DNA from 2 places in the Seleniivibrio woodruffii genome. Region 2 is predicted to be linked to the other one. Evidence: riboswitches for the same ligand, from Rfam matches in the RefSeq annotation. Region 2 holds a riboswitch; the other holds the start of a gene.
The links. Region 2 has a riboswitch for cobalamin ahead of C8D98_RS03935 (sirohydrochlorin cobaltochelatase). Riboswitches for the same ligand answer to the same signal wherever they lie in the genome.
Positions count from the first base shown of each region.

Region 1: it holds a riboswitch for cobalamin, as region 2 does, so the genes downstream of both, C8D98_RS05350 (ribonucleoside triphosphate reductase) here and C8D98_RS03935 (sirohydrochlorin cobaltochelatase) in region 2, are expected to answer to the same signal.

Region 1 covers NZ_SMGG01000003.1:1,128,031-1,135,348, forward strand. Annotated here, with positions in the region: gene C8D98_RS13980 (sensor domain-containing protein) at 1-308, opposite strand, end outside; gene C8D98_RS05330 (ABC transporter substrate-binding protein) at 348-1,706, opposite strand; gene C8D98_RS05335 (ATP-binding cassette domain-containing protein) at 1,763-2,779, opposite strand; gene C8D98_RS05340 (GTP-binding protein) at 2,776-3,480, opposite strand; gene C8D98_RS05345 (ABC transporter substrate-binding protein) at 3,609-4,874, opposite strand; cobalamin riboswitch at 5,185-5,377, shown strand; partial or broken gene C8D98_RS05350 (ribonucleoside triphosphate reductase) at 5,470-7,318, shown strand, end outside.
Region 2 covers NZ_SMGG01000003.1:820,108-827,425, reverse strand. Annotated here, with positions in the region: gene ruvC (crossover junction endodeoxyribonuclease RuvC) at 1-277, shown strand, start outside; gene ruvA (Holliday junction branch migration protein RuvA) at 274-852, shown strand; gene C8D98_RS03955 (nitroreductase family protein) at 1,136-1,711, opposite strand; gene C8D98_RS03950 (DUF2325 domain-containing protein) at 1,849-2,184, shown strand; gene C8D98_RS03945 (DUF2023 family protein) at 2,184-2,540, shown strand; gene cobA (uroporphyrinogen-III C-methyltransferase) at 2,545-3,255, opposite strand; gene C8D98_RS03935 (sirohydrochlorin cobaltochelatase) at 3,311-4,279, opposite strand; cobalamin riboswitch at 4,351-4,532, opposite strand; gene C8D98_RS03930 (AAA family ATPase) at 4,785-7,318, shown strand, end outside.

The sequences.
Region 1 (7,318 bases), 310 kb from region 2:
CTGAAATCCGGATACGGGAGCCCTTTTTCAACGGCCTCTCTGGCCATTTTAAGCCCCTCCTGAACTATCACCAGCGAGTCATGTGTCAGAAGTTTTTCCATGGGCTGCTGCATCACCTCTTCGGGTGAGTAGCCTCTGAGTTTCTGAACTGACGGGCTGACATAGGTCATGCGCCCGTTTATGTCCATCGTCCAGATAACGTCAAGGCTGTTGTCCGCCAGAAGTCTGTGCCGTTCCTCGCTCAGTTTCAGCGCATCCCGCATCTGCCTGTTCTCTGTGATGTCGATGGCAGTGCCGACGACGCACATTTCACCCCTGTGGGACACGGCTCGGCCGGAATGGTCTATTCATCTGGTCTCGCCGTTCTTCTTGCGTATCTTCATCTCATATCTGTCGGGGACGTATTCGCCGTGCTCCCTTTTGCGTGTACGCTCTTTAGCTATTTCACGAAAATCAGGATGGATGAATTCGAACTCCTCCATCTCAAGCAGTTCGTCCTTCTGATATCCGGTTATTTCGGCTATGGCCGAGTTTCCGTGGATTATCTTCGATCCTTTGAGCATGTATATTGCCGCTGTGGAGTTTTCCAGCAGACTTTTGTTCAGCTGCTCAGTTTCATTCAGCTTTGCAATTATCTCCTGTTCTCTGGCTATTCTCCATTTCATCCGGCGGAAAATGAATATCAGGTATATGCTTATGGTTAAAACCAGAACTGCCGCCGCAGGAAAACCGACCGTTCTGAACCAGACCGTCTTCTCCTTCGGTTTTTCGTCATAGAGGAAACCGTCGAGGCTGAAATCGGGTTTCAGCATTCCGAGGCTCTGGTAAATTTCGACGATATGCTGCCAGCGTCCGATATTCATATAGCCTATCTCAACCAGCTCCGGCTTAAGCATGTCATCCATTGCCAGTGCCTCGTGGAGATAGAAATCCTTGGGGTGCTTTGAGGAATATCTGGAAAAAATTATATCCGCCACTTCGTCCTTATGGGTCATGGCATAGTGCCAGCCTTTCAGGGATGCACTGCGGAAGGCGGCCACCGCCTCCGGATTGTTCTTTATCATGTATTCGGAGGTAAACAGGTTGTCACCGTAAAAATCTATGCCGGATGCTCTGGGGTCGAGAACCTGATAGGGTATGTTCTCCTTTTCCAGATAGAAGGTTTCGTTGGTAACATAGGCGGAGATGGCATCAACCCGCCCCTCTGTGAGGTCGCGGATGTCGAAGCTGTGAGGGATGAAACGGATGTCCTTGGGGGAGATGCGCTCTCTCTGGAGATAGGCAATAAGCTCTTCCGACTGCTTTTCAAACATGATCCGCTTTCCCACGAGATCGTGGATGGTTTTGACCTTTTTTTCATCGGTGAGGGCAAGTATTACAAGGGGGGAGTGCTGAAAAATAACTGCAAGAACAGTTACCGGCTGGTCTGCCTGCCTTGCCAGAAGCAGGCTGTTGGTTCCCGTTCCGAACTGCGCCCTGCCGCTTAAAACCTCGCTTATAACATCGGATTCCGGCTGTGCTTCCTTGATGGTGACATCAAGCCCTGCCTGGTCGTAGAACCCCTTCTCTTTTGCCGCATAATACCCTGCGAACTGAAACGCATGGGTCCACTTGAGCTGAAGTGTTATCTTCTGCTTTTCAGCGGCCTGCGCAGTCAGGTGGAAACATATAAATATCAGCATCAGGCAGATTATATGTTTTTTCAAGCGGCATCTCCAATGGGGGTATAATACTTTATAATGAATTGTATCAGAAAATATTATTATATTTCAAAAAATTTCTTCATGTCCAAAGAGATTTTTTCACCCGCCCTGAGCATTGTGCGAAGCCGCATCAGTTTTGCGTCCACCTCCTGAAGCACCTTAAGCCCTTTCAGCTCCTCCTCGTCCGTTTCTATTATCCGTTTTACACCGCCATTGTGTATCGCAAGCCTTCTGTTGCCCATCAGAGCCAGAATGGGGTCGTGGGTTGACATCAGCACTATTTTTTCTTCTTTGACCAGCAGTTCGAGGGCTTTTTTTCTGTCCACCCCTGCGTTTTCTATTTCGTCTATCAGAACAATCGGTGATGAGCTGAGCATTGCCGTATCGGCTATCATCAGCGCACGGGACTGGCCGCCGGAAAGTTGTGTCAGGGCGGTTTCGGGAGAGAAGGTCTCGCCCGCAAGCTCGTTCGCACAGGCTATGACAGCCGTTACCGTGGATTCGATATCAGGTATCATCCTGCTTGCGGCGTGCATTGCTATGAAATCGCCCACGCTCATGTCCACAACAAAGTTCATGTTCTGGGAGAGCTGGGCGACCAGCTTATTCTCCAGCTTGAACCTGTCCTCACCGTCCAGAATCTTTCCGTTAACAAGCACAGTTCGTTCCGTCGGGGTGTCCTTCTGTGCGAAACATTCGATATCCGCCAGCAGACGGCTTTTCCCTGAGCCTGTGGTGCCTACTATGCAGACTATGTCGCCGGGTTTCAGCGTCAGCTCAAAGTTTTCCGGTTCGCCGGATTTGTCACGGCCGCCCAAAATAGTGACCGAGTGTACGGAGCGTTCGGCGGTGCTTCTCAGCATTGCCGCCTGTTTCAGAAACTCTATGAAATGGGACGATATCTGTTCTCTGGAAAACCCCTTGTCTTCGAGGTCTTCGGGGTTCAGAGCGTCTATAACCTCTCTGGGTGTCATCTCTGTATCCGTCACCGTTACCCCCACCGAGCGGAAATAGTCCATAGCATAGGGGTGTTCCTCCGCAATGACTGCGAAGGGTGTGTTCATAAGCTCTGTCATACTGCGGCCTCTTCCTCTTTGAATATCATCTTTTTAACGTTGCCCTTCTGGTGGTCCTTTCCGATGGTCATTTCGCCAACGCAATAGGGGCAGATGGCCGCCGGAACGGAGAACCGCAGTTTCGCACCCTCAAGGGTTTCCACGTCCTTGGCTTTTGTGAAGGCATGGGAAAGGTCATATGCGCCCTGTCCGGTGATGCCGTTGACGAATATAACTGAAGCCTTCGGGTTTGCCTGACGTACCCTGAACGAAAATACCTCCCGTTCGGCCTGAGAGACGATGTCCCCTTTGGTGACCGCAACGGTGTCGGCATAGCGGAGCATGGGGCCTATCTTTTTCGGGGTTTCAGCCCCCGCCAGACAGTCTATGACGCATACCGCAGGTATCTCCTTTATGTGTGGGCTGCACCTGTTGCAGAGGCCTGCGCTCTCACTGATGAGCATGTCGAACCCCTTTTTCTTTGCCCACTGAAGGCAGTCATCGATGTTGCTGACGAAATAGTGGTCGGGGCAGAGGTTGCCCGAAAGCCCTGTCACAACTGAGATACCCGCCTTTGCATAATGCAGGTGGTCGGATGTTGAGAGGCAGTCGAACTTCACCACCCCTATCTTTGCAAAAGTTTTTTTAAGATGAACCGCAGTTTTTATTATTACGGCCGTTTTTCCCGCAGACGGCGGGCCGGCCACTGTTACCAGTTTCATTTGTTTTCCTCATATTAGCCAATTATCTCAATGCAGACTTGGAAGGTTGCTTCGCTTTGCTCGCAAAGACGTCTCTGCGAGGAAGCCTTAAGGCTGACGCGGCAGTCTTCCATATTGAGCAGTGTCAATTACCCCTTCACCATCATCCTTTTAAATCCCTTTTTCGATGGGCTGGGTTTCAGCAGGTTCACCGATCCGCATTTCCTGCGGTATTTCGCCAGTCTGGCGTTCAGCTCTTCCGCAAGCACCTTCATGTCGTTTTCACGGACAAAGTCCCATCCGAACCATTTCAGCCCTGTGCCTTCCGGCAGGATGTTCGGTATTTCAGGGCAAAGCGGCGGGAATTTAGAACCTGCGGAGATGGCTCCCATCTCGGCTCCGGTCATAAAATCCGTAACGGGTTTCATGCGCTCAGCCTTGTCCGCTTTCACCATCATATACATGGGGCTGATCATGGCTCCGTCCTCCGGAAAGATGATTGATATGTGGTCTGTGTTTGGGCATGTGTCGGCAAAGAACCACGCCAGAACGTATATCGCCGCTCCGTCTGCCATGCTGCTTCCGGCGGCTTTTGCCATCTGCGATGCGTGCCATGTGGCCTTTATGTTGGGCGCAAGGTTTTTCAGTGCCTCCTCGCCCCCGTCTTTGTATATGTGCATCAGGAAAACTTCGTTTATCTCGTCGTCACTTCCGCTGATTATCACGTTGTCTTTGTATATGGGGTTTGCGATGTCCAGCCACGTTTTCGGCACGGGCAGATCGCCCAGCTTCTTATGGTCGACAAGGATGACATAGGCTGACACCGAATAGATGGTGTATTGTTTCAGCGGGTCTTCAAGCTCTTTGAAAACGTCGTGCAGAGGCGGACGCTCAACGGCAATGAACTTTCCGTTGTCCAGAAACCGCTCCCTGAACTCTTTCCGCCAGAAGTTGCCGAAGCCTATTGAGGCTATGGCGTCAGGCAGTTCGTCAATGTTCTCAGTGTCCCAGATATATTCGTATGGGTCGGGGCCTCCGCAGCCCATAGGCACGAAACTGACGAGCTTTTCGCCTGTTCTGTCGTAATGTCCGTGGAGTTTCTTTTCGAACGCTTCTTTGTAAAGGTGTTTGAACGGACAGACGACGTAGCCCAGAAAATCCGTGCGGACAACGGGCGTTTCGTCCGTATAAAGGATTTTTACCTCGGACGAGGCTTCTGCGGTATCGTTTAACAGCTTCAGGAATATTTCGGGGTTGATATTGCGAAGCGACATAAATGATTCCACAGTGAGAGCGGTCAGAAACAGGTGGTTTGTCTGCTCAAGTGGCAGTCCGTTGGATGCGAAAACGGCTCTGGTGTCCGGATAGGCGGAGATGATCTCGGAAAGGGTCATTTCCCGTGTGACAAGGGGCATAATATTCCTCCGTGAGCCCGCAAAATGCGGACGCAGTCTGATGGTATATCCTTCCCCACAAAAGATATCCTTTAATATAGCCTAAAAGCCCGATTGGCAAACAGTTTTTTCAGAGTTAAAATATAACCGATATCTGACAAATTACGGAAAGTTTTATGTTACTCGTGTTATAGATTAAACGAAAATAACGAGGTGACGACATGAGTGTTATTTTTTTAATAGCCGCCGCCGCTGTCATTGTTTTCAGAACCGCAAAAACAGCCGAAAGGCTTTTCGATGAGATAGCCGACACGGTTAAAGTTATCTAAAAGTTCCGTTGACTTTTTCAGCCCCATTATGCAGAATAGCCTATCGGGAATCAGGGAAGTCCGGTTAAACTCCGGCACTGCCCCCGCAACTGTAATCCGGACGAAATCTCCAATGAAGTCACTGCCTTAAAGCGGGAAGACGGAGAGAGTAGGTTGATGGAGAGTCAGGATACCTGCCCCGAAGTAACCAGCGGAGGGATGGATGATCTTGCGTCATTCCATTAATTTCAATCATACTTTTCATAGTCTAATTGTCATGTCCTCCAGTTGTGCCCAAAGGAGGAAACATGATAGAGAAGGTCAGCAAGCGTGACGGCCGCTTTGTTCCGTTCGATGCGGAGCGAATAGCCAACGCAATCTACAAGGCCGCAAAGGCGGTGGGCGGAACCGACAGAAACATAGCGTCGGCATTGTCCATCAAGGTTTGCAGACGCATAACCGACAAATACGGCCATTACGGAGCTGTGTCCGTTGAAGAGATTCAGGACGAGGTTGAGAAGGTTCTCATCGAGTCCGGACACGCCAAAACCGCAAAAGCATACATCATCTACAGAAAACAGAGATCGGAGATGCGTGACCTGAAGGAAGCGTTCGGCGGTCTGGAATCCATAGTGGAGGAGTATCTGGGCGGCAGCGACTGGCGGGTGAACGAAAACAGCAACACAACCTATGCCCTGCAAGGCCTGAACAACTATATCTCATCAAAGATAACCGCCAAATACTGGCTGAACAAAATATATCCCCAGAACGTTCAGGAAGCTCACGTCAACGGCGAATATCACATCCACGACCTTGGTCTTCTGGCTGTCTACTGCTGCGGGTGGGATCTGAAAGATCTTCTGACCCGTGGTTTCGGCGGCGTGACTGGAAAAGTTGAGAGCAGACCGCCCAAACATTTCCGCTCTGCTCTTGGTCAGATTGTAAACTTTTTTTACACTTTGCAAGGCGAGGCGGCGGGTGCACAGGCGTTCTCAAACTTCGACACCCTCCTTGCTCCCTTCATAGCCTATGACAAACTCTCCTATTCGGAAGTGAAACAGGCCATGCAGGAGTTCATTTTCAACCTGAACGTGCCTACCCGTGTGGGCTTTCAGACGCCCTTCACCAACCTGACCATGGATCTGTACGTTCCCAAGGCGTTCCGTGACGAAGCAGTCGTTATCGGGGGCATGCCGCAGGAGCGCACCTACGGCGAATTTCAGGAGGAGATGTTCCTGTTCAACAAAGCCTTTATCGAGGTTATGCAGGAGGGGGACGCAAAGGGCAGGGTGTTTACCTTCCCCATCCCCACCTACAACGTTGACAAGAATTTCGACTGGAACCACCCCATAGTCACCGACCTGATGAAGATAACCGCTAAATACGGCACTCCCTATTTCGCAAACTTCGTCAACAGCGACATGAGCCCCGATGATGCACGCAGTATGTGCTGTCGTCTGAGACTGGACAACCGTGAGCTTCGCAAACGGGGCGGCGGTCTGTTCGGTGCGAACCCGCTGACAGGTTCTATAGGCGTTGTTACCATAAACCTGCCCAGACTGGGCTTTACTGCAGGAAATGAGGCGGAATTTTTCGACAGGCTGTCAAAGCTGATGGAGTTGGCCAGAGAGGGGCTTCGAATCAAAAGAAAATCACTGGAAAAGCTCACCGCCAACGGGCTTTATCCCTACTCGAAACACTATCTGTCCGATATTTACGCACAGCACGGTCAGTACTGGAAAAACCATTTCAACACCATAGGCATAATCGGAATGAACGAGTGCCTGCTGAACTTCCTCGGTGTGGACATAATGCACGAGCAGGGGCTTGAGTTCTCAGTCAAAGTGCTGAACTTCATGCGGGACAAACTGGCAGATTTCCAGAACGAAGACGACATGCTCTATAACCTTGAGGCAACGCCCGCCGAAGGAACATCATACCGCCTTGCCAAAAAGGATGTTTCCGACTTCGACGGTATCGTGACTTCCGGTTCGGCGGAGAGACCCTACTACACCAACTCAACACAGATTCCGGTGGAACAGACCCGTGACCTGTTCAAGGCGATGTCACATCAGGATAAACTGCAGCCGCTATACACCGGCGGAACAGTTTTCCATGTCTTCCTCGGCGAGGCTGTGGACAACCCCGAAACCGTGG
Region 2 (7,318 bases):
CTATTCGGTGAACGTTAAAAGTGCCATGCTTCTGGGACAAACCAGGGGTGCGATAATAGCCACCCTGCTCTCCAGCGGCCTTGAGGTGCGGGAGTTCACCGCTTTGCAGATAAAAAAGGCGGTTGTGGGCTACGGAAAGGCCGACAAGGCGCAGGTAAAGCATATGGTTGAGATACTTCTGGGGCGCAAAATAGGCAACGTGCCCATGGATGCAACGGATGCACTGGCCTGCGGGATCTGTCTTGGACTCAATCTTACGGGGAGGTTCGTATCATGATATACAGCGTAAAAGGTATTCTGGCTGAAAAGCTCCCCGCAACGGCGGTGATCGACACAGGTTCTGTGGCATATGAAATATCAATTTCAGCCGCAACCTACCGCACACTGCCGAGCATAGGCGAAAAGGCCGGACTCTTCACACACTTCGTAATGCGTGAGGATGCGGTGGCTCTTTACGGGTTCGCCACCATTGAGGAGAAAAAACTCTTCCTTCTGCTGAACACCATTTCAAAGATAGGTCCGAAGATAGCACTGGCAATCCTTTCGGCAATGGAAGCTAAAAAGTTCATGAACGCTGTTGTTCAGAACGACATAACGCTGATAGCCACAATCCCCGGCATAGGCCGCAAGTCCGCTGAACGTATAATCGTTGAGCTGAAAGACAAATTCGGTCAGCTTGCAGTTCAGTCCGAAGGCTCGCAGGCCGCAGGGGGAACGGAAGACCTCGTCAGTGCGCTTTCAAACCTCGGCTATTCCGCAAACGACTGCCGCAAGGCCGTTACCAAGATTTATAAACCCGGAACACCTTTCGAGGAACTGTTCAGGCTGGCACTCAAGGAACTTTCACAGTAGTTTTTTATAGGTCATTCTATTCGGCTATTAGCCCGTCATTCTGAGGCTTCAACCGAAGAATCTCTCTTCTGCTGAGACTCTTCACTCCGTTCACTAGCCGAAGGCTGTATGAGTCCATATTAATTAATTGTCGAATAGAGTGACGGAGATTTTGCGTCATTGCGAGGAATGTAATAACGAAGCAATCTTCCAAATACAGATGCGATTAAGCGGCGGTCTGCCCGAATATGGAAGACTGCCACGGGCTAAAGCCCTCACAGAGAAGGATATTTTACATCATCACTCAAAACTTCCCCAGCAGAACCTCATCGTGCCTGTGTTTCGGCACATAGTGGTTGCCGTCCGCATCTCTGTAGTATGAAAGATCGCCCGTATTATCAACCAGCACTACATTCTCAACAGGATATCCCAGAGCAATCACCCACAAAAGGCTGTAACGTTCATCCGTGACACCCAGAATCCGGTTAATTTCATTCTTTATGATACTGCCGAACATACAGCTGCCCACCCCTTTGCTCATGGCTGTCAGGCAGATGTTCTGCATGGCAATTCCCGAATCCACCTGTGCGAAGGACGATGGCTTGGCCTCGCTGTCGCCGTACACTGCAATATAGGCCACCGGGCGTTCCGACTCGACTGGACCGTCCCAGTCTTTCAGCTTGCCCGCCCAGCGCAGGTGCGGAAATATCTTATCAACATACTCAGGGCTGTTCACGGTGACATATCTGAGGGGCTGTGCATTGGCCGCACTCTGCGCCAGTCTGGCCGCATCCACAAGTTCCGCCAGAAAAGCGTCATCCAGCTTTCTGGAATGGTCAAACCTTCTGTATGAACGGGTCTTTTTTATAAGTTCAAGCATTCTGTCCCTCTTATGAAATTGTTAAATTTTATTCTAATCCTGCTGAATCTCAAAATAAATAGAAAAAACCTGTTGACTTTTACTCTTATTGATATTAAGAATCAATATCATTATTCAGCACATAGGAGGCTAAATTTATGAAAGTATGCATAATAGGCGGCCTGCAGAGAAGAGAAAACGAATATCTTTCAGCATGCAAACAGATGGGATATAAAGCGAAAGTGTTCAACGAAATGAACAGCTCTTTCGAAAACAGCATAAAATGCACAAACTGCGTGGTTTTCCTGACAACACTGTCCAGCCACAACATGATAAATAAAGCAAAAAATATCTGCCGCAGACACGACATCCCGTTCATCTGCACAGACAAAACAAGCCCCGAATCCGTAAGCGGAATGATCAGAGAAGCTATGGAGTGCAAAGAGAACTGCAAAGGCTGCCTGCTTCACGCTGAAGGCAGAAAGGCCAACTGATGGGACAGGCTGACAACAGACTCTTTTCCCATCTGCTTTATGAATATAAGAAGGGTATCCGCCGTCTGGTTCTCTACACAGCGAGAGAATCGGATGCGGAGGCCTGCCGCGGGAAACTTAGACGCGGAAATATAACATGGCACGAAACGCCTGCTAAAGAGGGTCGTATAAACTTTTTCTTCGGCGACTGCCCCTGCATCAGCATTGTAAAAAGCTTCGGTGACAAGCCGCTGAACGGTTTTGACGAAAAAGAGGATTTCATTCTCGGCGTTCTGCTCGGTTATGACATAACCAAACAGTGCGAAAGATATCTCGGAAATATAGAAAAACAGTTCTGTGCAGCCTGCTGCGGATAATTGACTACCCCGTAACGTCACCAATGATGATGGTGGCAGGATGGTCATAGTCCCCTGTGGCCAGAACGTCACCAAGCGAAGCAAGTGTGGTCACGCAGAGTCTCTCCTCCGGTGATTCCAGCTTACTGCCTATAAGCACCTGAGTGTTTCCGCTCATCCCGTGCTTAATCAGCTCCGAGGCGATATATCCGCCGTTCCTGACACCCATGTAAACTACGATGGTCAGTCCCAGTTCCGCCAGAGCCTTAAAGCTGTACGGACAGTCGCCGTTCTTTGAGTGTCCTGTGATGAACACACAGCCGGAAACGGTTCTTCTGTCGGTGAGCGCCTGAGACATCTTCGCCGCAAGGGTTGATGCCGATGTCACACCCGGAATTATCTTTGATGAAGCCCCGCACTTTTCCGCAGTTTCAGTCTCCTCAAGGGAACGGGCAAACAGTGTGCTGTCGCCGCCTTTGAGCCTGACCACCCGTCTGTGCCTTTTAAGATGCTCCTCAATGGCGGAGTTTATCTCCTCCTGACGGATGCAGTTTTTCGCATAGGGATTCTTGCCCACGCTGACAGCCTCGGCCGTATCGGGGATCATATCTATCACATCCGGATGCACCAGTCTGTCGTAAAGCACACTGTCAGCACTTTTCAGAGCTTCGACACCTTCCAGTGTGATGGATTTTGCGCCCAGCCCGGCTCCGATTATTATCAGTTCACTCTTCATCTTTATCTCTTAAAAAACGTGCCGGAGTGTGAGGTCACTCCGACACAGTTAGTTGTTATTTAAGCTCTATATCCGCTTCTTTGGCCGCTTTCAGCAGGTTGTCAACGATTATCCCGCGAACTTCGGAATTGTCGCCAAGCCCTTCCAGAACCGGATTGACCTTTATTCCTGCCTTGGTGAGAACAACTTTCCATGAATCATCCTCATCACCCGCCATATCGTTGTTGGCGTGGTCGCCCGCAACTATCATCAACGGCTTAAGCAGAACTTTTTTAACTTTATCCCTTTTCAGTTTCTCAACCACTTCGTCAAGCTCCGGATGCCCCTCCACAACCCCTATGTAGCTTTTTACGCTGGGGTAGGTCTGGTTGAGCAGTCTTTCAAGCTCGTAATAGACCCCTGTGGAAAGGTGTTCGTTCCCATGCCCCATGTAAACAAGGGCGGAAGACGAGGCCGCTGCCGCATCTATATCCTTTTTCAGAGCCTTTGCCAGCGATTCCAGATTCCCCCTGTAGTCGTAGCTGCCCATAATGGGATCGCCCACCGCAAGGTGATTGAAGGGTTTCCATCTGTCCTTCATGGTCTTTATTCCGCCGAGACCTTCAACATAGGCCACCAGATCGGCATATTCCTCTCCGGCGGTCAGATATGTCGGCTGAACCACAATATTGCGGTAGCCTTCGTTCTGAAGATCGGCCATTGTTCCCAGAACGTTTTTGACATCATAAAGATAGTCGGGCACTTTGCCTTTGTGCGACGCCTTATATCCGGCATCGTCCTGTCTTTTGTGCCATACCTTTCTGATGATGTTCGATGTGAACGCCATGCGGACGGGCACATTTTCGCCCACCGCCGCCTTAACGTCCTTTTCGATCTTAAGCAGTGAATCCAGTGAGGATTCATAAGTGGTGCCGAATGCGGCTATGACCACTGCCGTTTTGTCCTTTTCCATCTCCACCTCCGATGCAAAAACACCTGTAGCGGCGAAGAGGAGCATAAGTACGGACGTAAACAAAGTACGCATACACGCCTCCCGTTAAAAATATTATGCTTTTCAGGGTGTTCTTGAACGTGGAACGGGGTTCCTCTATCCTCGTAAAGTTCATGGGCAGATAAGGTATTCTGGCTTGCCTTCGTCCTAGTTCCCCTGCCTTCCCGATCATCCTGATCAGTGACAATTTTCGGGGTTTCGTCCGGCTTACAGCTGCGGGACAGCACCGGATTTGAACCGGTTTCCCTTATTCCGCCTGCACCCTTGTCAGGCTTTGATGGGATTTTGAACGATAAATCGGAATCTGTCAAGAAAGTTTAGGGCAATGAAAAACCCCTCCGAAGGGGTGGTACGGAGGGGTTTTAAAAAAATGGAAACAAGATAGGAGTTGAATTCAGGGATAATAGACCAAATAGGTCAATGCCGGAATACCTGCAATTACTCCGGTTATTATCTTGTCGTAACCTTAACACAGACATCTTAAATTTATCTTAAAAGAACGGTTGCGCCGGTGAACTTCTTTTGTTATTAATTATTCATGGAATCACAAATTCAGTCCGGTCATTATTTCCACCCCAGAGAAGCCAAAATTTCCGCACTCGTTCCGAGGGTTCAGTCTAAGAACATTTTCATACTGACAGGCCCGCCCGGATGCGGAAAAACATGGTTTGCAGGTGAGTTCGGCCGTGTCTGCTTCGACAGGGTTATAACATACCGAATCACCGCCGCAGACAAAAATCCTGCGGACTTCTGCCGCAATTTCTACGGCGAACTGAAACGCTCCTCACCGAAGTTCACATCCGAATCCGCTGAAAAAGCACTTTCAGGGGGAATCGATCCTCTGGAAACGGAAACCCTGCTGAACGACATGCTGAGGGAATATAAAAAGGCCATCAGATACCGCAAGCTGATAATTCTGGATGATATACATATTCTGCCCTCAATAGGCGTGACCGCTCTGGGCATAACATCGATGCTGTCCGCCGCAGGCGGCCTGCTCTCCTTTGCGCTGTGCAGCACCAGAAACAGTGGCTTCCAGCCCGTTAAAGGAAAACTCCTGAAAAGCTCCCACGTTATTGATGAGGACTATCTGAAACTATCCGGAGAGGAATTCCGTGCACTTTCGGCACAGATGCTTGAAGACAGGGATGTTTTTATGGGTCTTGAGAGACTCCGCACCGCCGCAGAAGGACACATCGGCTGTATTGTCGCCGTGCTGAACGCAATGAGAACTTCGGACAGCAGGAGCACCTACTCTGACACATTTGCCGCAGGCGCATGCGACGCCCTCTTCTCGTCAGCCATAAACCATCACATAAACAAAGATTTCCACAACGTTCTTGCTCTCTCCCTGATACCCTCCTTCAGCCCTCAGCTGACGGCTAAAACCGACCCCACAGGGAGAACGGACAAGGTAATTCAGCAGATGCTTTCGGAGAATCTTTTCCTTTATAAAAGCAGGGAAAACCAGTTCAGGTTCCACGGACTTTTTCGTGAATGGCTGAAAGCCGAGGCCTCGGCAAGACTTTCCGAAGCCGAACGGAAAAAGTTTTATGAAACGGCGGCGGACCTGGAGGCTGAAAAGAAGAACCTCTCCGCAGTTGCGGAATACCTTATTCAGGCGGAAAACTATGACCGTCTGGAGGACTACATTCAGAAGAATTTTCAGGATGTAATACTGGCCGAATCAAAATCCGGCATTTCTGACATACTCGCCGGCGTTCCTGCGGACGTATACAGAAACAAGGCATGGCTCCCTCTGGCCTTCGGGCACGTCCTGCTGTCGGTCAGCCCCGACAAAACAAGGGACATTTTTCTTCAGACGCTGGATACCTTTACGGCATACGGCAGCAGGGTCGGCAGTATAATCTCCGCATGCGGCCTGCTGAGCTTCTACTGCGGAATCGACGGCAACCTGAAAGAGGCCGAGCGTTATTTCGGCTCGGTGCGCACCATGATGAGCGATGCATGCGACGAGCTGAGCGAACCCGTTAAAATGACCGTCTGCGCAACATACGCACAGGGATGCGTATATTTTGCAGACGGTAACACCGCAATAGAATACCTGAACCGTGCACTGAGCATCGCCGAAAAATATCACATCGAACCTTACAGAACTTTCATATACACCCTGTACGTCTCCGCATACCTGACCCTTTGCGACAGGAAAATGGCCGAAAAATACTGCAACATGATAATTCTGAAACTGGGAAGCGACAGGGACGGAGCTTTTTTCAAGCTGTGGCTGGTGAGCGCAATGCTCTATTTCTTCGCTCTGACAGGCCAGTTCGCCGCCCTGCACACCATCATGAGCATAATCCGGAAGAAATTCCGCCTCCATCTGGAAAACAGCCCCCGCCTGCTGGCGTTTGCCGACGTATGCGAACTGGAATATGCTTTGGGGTGCGGAAAAATGGACTACGCAAAGCGCATTCTGAAAAAATACAGCGAAAGCATTCTGGATAACCTTCCCGAGCATGCCTCGTCCGTTATTCTGAGCATGAAAGCCATCACTCTGGCCTACGAATGTGACGACTCTGCGGCCGCCGCCGCCGAAATGTCCATAAAGATACGTCAGACTTCGGAAATAAACAGCTTCTTCCCCGCCTTCTCCGAGCTGGCTGCCGGAGGAGCCTACACACTGCTGGGCAACTATAAAAAGGCCATGCAGCATCTCATAAAGGCCGCAAATCAGGAGCGACATCCCATAAACGACAACGCCGCCGCAGGTGCGCACGCATACCTCTCCTATCTCCACAACAACATAGGGGACAGGGTCAAAGCCAGGGAACACGCAGTTTTCGCCGTGCGGCTGATGAAAAAGACCGGATATCTGCACCTCAGCTCGGTTCTGCCGGAGGTGATGCACAACGTTTTTTCCTACACGGTCTCCGAACCTCTTCTGACAGGGTTTGTCACCGAAACGGCGTTCAGCAGACTGGACATAGCGTTCGACAAACACCTGCGCCCCATACCCGTTATGCACGTCAAAACGCTGGATAACATATCCATTTCCGTAGGCTCGTTCTCTCTGGACTGCACCGACATAAGCGGCCATTTCCGCATAATGCT